Regions from separate parts of the Pseudoalteromonas sp. G5_S1_14_S5 genome, predicted to be linked through region 2. Evidence: predicted binding sites of a transcription regulator. Region 2 holds the regulator's gene; the other holds the start of a gene.

Region 1 (2,207 bases), on a different contig from region 2:
TTATCGTGTGTGCTGGTCAAGTATCGGTGAGACCATTTGAAGATATGTGGCAAGAGTTCGGTGGCAAACTGCACGTGATTGGTGGTGCTGATTATGCTGGTGAGCTAGATGCTGTGCGCGCAATCCGTCAAGGTGTTGAGCTAGCGATTAAGTTATAGATAAAGCTATCAAGCCGTAATCTTGTTGGCAGAAATGCTTATCTAATCTGCCTAGATAGGTGTTTGAGCAAGGCTCCTAAGTCATAGATTTAGGAGCCTTTCTTGTTTCCAATTTAGGACAAATGAGGAGTCGTTGAGATTTATTATCGTTTGTATTCTGTGCTAAAGTTCAAGTATACAAATAATAAAGAAATAGTAAGGACTTCAAATGGATGCTTTGGATCTACTGCTTAACCGACGCTCTATCGCAAAACTCTCTGATCCAGCACCTGAAGGTGTCGTGTTAGAAAACATCATCAAAGCGGGCTTGCGTGCCCCTGACCACGGTGCACTAACACCATGGCGCTTTGTTATCGCGCAAGGTTCAGGGCTACAGAAGCTATCTGATATCTTGGTTCGAGCTGCTGAAGCGGAAGACAGCGAAGAAGCGGTGATCGAGAAAGTGAAAAAGGCGCCGTTCCGTGCTCCTATGGTGATAACCGTGATTGCTAAAGTCACCGAACATGAGAAAGTACCAGCGATTGAACAACATCTTTCTGCAGGCTGCGCGGCGCAAGCGATGCAAATGGCAGCTGTTGCTCAAGGGTTTCAAGGCTTTTGGCGCTCAGGTAAATGGATGTTCCACCCAGAAGTACATCAAGCATTTGGCCTAGAAGGCGACGACGAGATCGTTGGTTTCCTATACCTAGGTACTCCGGGCTGTACGCCAATGAACGTGCCAGAGCGTGACTTCTCTAAGTTTGTTGAGTTCTTATAAAGAACGCTGAAGCTGAATAGTGGAATGCTAACTGTATAAACAACCAGTTTTTCTTGATTTCTAGGGGCCACATTAGATAATGTGGCCCTAATTGTTTGTAGCATCCGGAAAAACATGTCTCGTCTTATTATTGCTGAAAAACCAAGCCTCGGCCGCGCGATCGCTGCTGCACTGCCTAATCCACAGAAGAAAGACCAAGGGTTCATCAAATGTGGTAACGGTGACGTGGTGACTTGGTGTATTGGACACTTATTGGAGCAGGTTGAGCCAGACGCTTATGACGAGCGTTACAAGAAATGGAACTTGGCCGATCTTCCTATCGTGCCAGAGCAATGGCAGTTGAGACCACGGAAGACTTCAAGCAAACAGCTCACGGTGATCCGAAAGTTATTGAAGGATGCCACTCAAATTGTTCACGCCGGAGACCCAGATAGAGAAGGCCAGCTGCTGGTTGATGAAGTGATCGATTACTGCAAAGTCTCTAAAGTCAAGAAAGAATCGATGGAAAGGTTGCTTATCAGCGACTTAAACTTACCTGCTGTAAAACGTGCACTCTCTCAAATGCGTAGCAATCGTGATTTTATCCCTCTTTCTGTTTCAGCATTGGCACGCTCAAGAGCCGATTGGCTGTATGGTATGAATATGACTCGCGCTTATACCTTGCTTGGTCAAAAAGCAGGTTATCAAGGCGTATTGTCGGTAGGGCGTGTGCAGACACCAGTACTTGGTTTAGTGGTGAGACGTGATGAAGAGATCGAAAACTTCATTCCAAAAGATTACTTCAATTTGCATGCCTTGATTCCTTACCAAAATAACGCACAGATCTTTGATATTCGTGCTCGCTGGAAACCAAGTGAAGCCTGTAAGCCGTGGCAAGACGAAGAAGGCCGTGTACTCAATCGAAAGTTGGTTGAAAACGTCGCTCAGCGAATCGCAAACCAACCTGCAACCGTCACAGAGTCTGAGCAGAAGCAAAGCAAACAAGCAGCGCCACTTCCTTACTCTCTGTCTGCGTTGCAGATTGATGCCTCCAAACGTTTTGGTATGAGCGCTCAGCAGGTGTTGGACACTTGTCAGTCTTTATATGAGAAGCACAAGCTTATCACTTACCCACGTTCCGATAGCCGCTATCTTCCTAAAGAGCACTACTCTCAGCGAGAGTCGATTGTAGACGCCATCGCCAATAATGCGAAAGAGCTACAAAGTGGTGCTCAAGGCGCAGATCTCTCACTGAAATCAAAAGCATGGAACGACAGTAAGGTTGATGCTCACCACGCAATAATCCCAACACC
Region 2 (2,207 bases):
TTTGCGTGAAGAGATAAAAACGTAGCGTGGCAGTGATTTACCACTGATTTCAAGCTTGCTTAACGGATCCGGTAAACCCAGTTCTAGCGCGTGCTTTTGTAGTGTTAGTAGGTCGACGCTTGAGCGAAACGGTAAGGCGTATACAATTGGTTTGCCTAAATCAATGTTCAAATCTTCAACTGGATTCGAAGGGATTGATGTACCTTTTACCAATACGGATAAAGGTAGCTTCATTAATGAACGTGAAAAAGATTGTCCAGAAGACATATAGGTTCACAGCCTCAATAGTTATTTCAATGTGCTTAAGCGTATCTCTATTTCTATGATGAGAGAGGGTAACCCCTTCAAGTAAAATAGGGATAAGCCTAGGCGTAAATTTAATCGATGCAAGAATACCAGAAACTGGTCTAACCTTTTAATGGAAATAGTCATATTGCCGTTAAGTTTGTGGCATATCATTCATCGACTGATTGAGTATAGGGTTAAAAATGACCAAAAAATCAAACACCGGATTTAAACGTATCGTGAAAGCAGCGGGCTTTTCATGGCAAGGCATCACAAGTTCGTTTAAAAACGAGGCGGCTTTTCGGCAAGAAGCCTTCATGGCTGCAGTTCTGATTCCGTTAGCGTTTTACCTCGATGTGAGCCAACTAGAACGAATCTTAATGGTGTCCTCGATTGTGCTGGTGATGGTTGTTGAGCTTATTAATACTGCAATTGAAGCGGTCGTTGATCGTATTGGTAGCGAACATCATGAGCTTTCAGGAATGGCGAAAGATGTCGGTTCGGCAGCCGTTTTCATCTGTTTAGCGCTTGCAACTTATGTGTGGTTCGAGATCTTGGTTTTGTAATTAGCGAAAAATGAACTAAAAACAACCAATTGCTTTGCTTTTGTCCAGTTACTGGATATACTCACAGTCAACTGTATAAAAAGACAGGTGAATCATGAAGCCGTTAACGCCCCGCCAACAACAAGTCTTTGACCTTATCAAAGGTAAGATCGAAGATTCCGGTATGCCACCGACACGTGCAGAAATTGCTCGTGAATTAGGCTTCCGTTCTGCTAATGCTGCAGAAGAACATTTGAAAGCTCTTGCTCGTAAAGAAGCGATTGAGATTATCCCGGGTGCGTCTCGTGGTATTCGTATTTTGCTTGAAGATGGAGCAAACGAAGAGCAAGGTCTGCCTCTGATCGGTCAGGTTGCTGCTGGTGAGCCTATCTTGGCTCAAGAGCATGTAGAAATGCATTACCAAGTCGATCCTGGTATGTTTAAACCTCAAGCTGATTTCTTACTTCGCGTAAATGGCGAAAGTATGAAAGACATCGGTATTATGGATGGTGACCTGCTTGCTGTTCACAAAACACAAGATGTCCGTGATGGTCAGGTTGTGGTTGCTCGTGTTGATGATGATGTAACGGTAAAACGTCTAGAACGTAAAGGTTCTACAGTGCTGTTACACGCTGAAAACGCAGAGTTTTCTCCAATCCGTGTCGATTTAGAATCTCAACACTTGTCTATTGAAGGTCTTGCTGTTGGTATTATTCGCAACACGGACTGGATGTAATCAGTTCAAACATCTTATTGATATTTATTCTCAATAACTTGTTATTGTAATTGATATTCATTATCATCTTCTTTGTCGAGATACAAGGAAGATGATGATGCCAATCCAAACCAAGCCTCAAATAAAGCCGCTTATAGCTAAGCCGCGCTCCTCTGATCAAAAGGTTTCCGCTGATCAAGCGTCTGCACATCAAGAACTTCAAGTTCCGACAAACCTCGTTCAACACCTTTGGTTTCGCAGCCGAGAAAGCCTTGCCGATGATGGTCTCGTCTATGATCCTATTGCTGCTCAGGCCTGTAAGCGTTGTCAATTAGCGCCAGAATGCCTTACTGGTGAACTCGACCAACAACAACTTCTCTACGCGACACTAACTCAACTTTGCGATTCTCGAGTTCAGCAGTTCCTATCTCACAACCCTGATGCTTGGATTATTAACGTGGGAGCTGGTCTCGACACCCGTTTTTACCGATTAGACAATGGCCGCTGTCACTGGGTAGAGTTGGATGTAACCGAGAACCTACTTTGGCGACAACGTTTGTTCCACAAAAATGAACGCTATCGCTTGGAGTGTGGTTCCGTAGATGATCTGACTTGGTTAGATGAACTCAATATTCCAGAGCAAGCTTCGGTAATGGTGGTGT

The links. Region 2 encodes LexA, which represses DNA repair genes until DNA is damaged. Its sites were predicted from a motif close to TACTGTATNNNNATACAGTA; they were not measured.
Region 1: the regulator LexA is predicted to act here: its motif matches at 945-964, upstream of ACTRWI_RS13150 (DNA topoisomerase III).

The regions. Positions count from the first base shown of each region.
Region 1 is NZ_JBQKUM010000040.1:25,234-27,440, reverse strand. It holds gene ACTRWI_RS13160 (FAD-dependent oxidoreductase) at 1-158, shown strand, start outside; gene ACTRWI_RS13155 (NAD(P)H nitroreductase) at 367-915, shown strand; gene ACTRWI_RS13150 (DNA topoisomerase III) at 1,030-2,207, shown strand, end outside.
Region 2 is NZ_JBQKUM010000096.1:2,220-4,426, forward strand. It holds gene plsB (glycerol-3-phosphate 1-O-acyltransferase PlsB) at 1-267, opposite strand, end outside; gene ACTRWI_RS20120 (diacylglycerol kinase) at 489-851, shown strand; gene lexA (transcriptional repressor LexA) at 946-1,566, shown strand; gene ACTRWI_RS20130 (class I SAM-dependent methyltransferase) at 1,664-2,207, shown strand, end outside.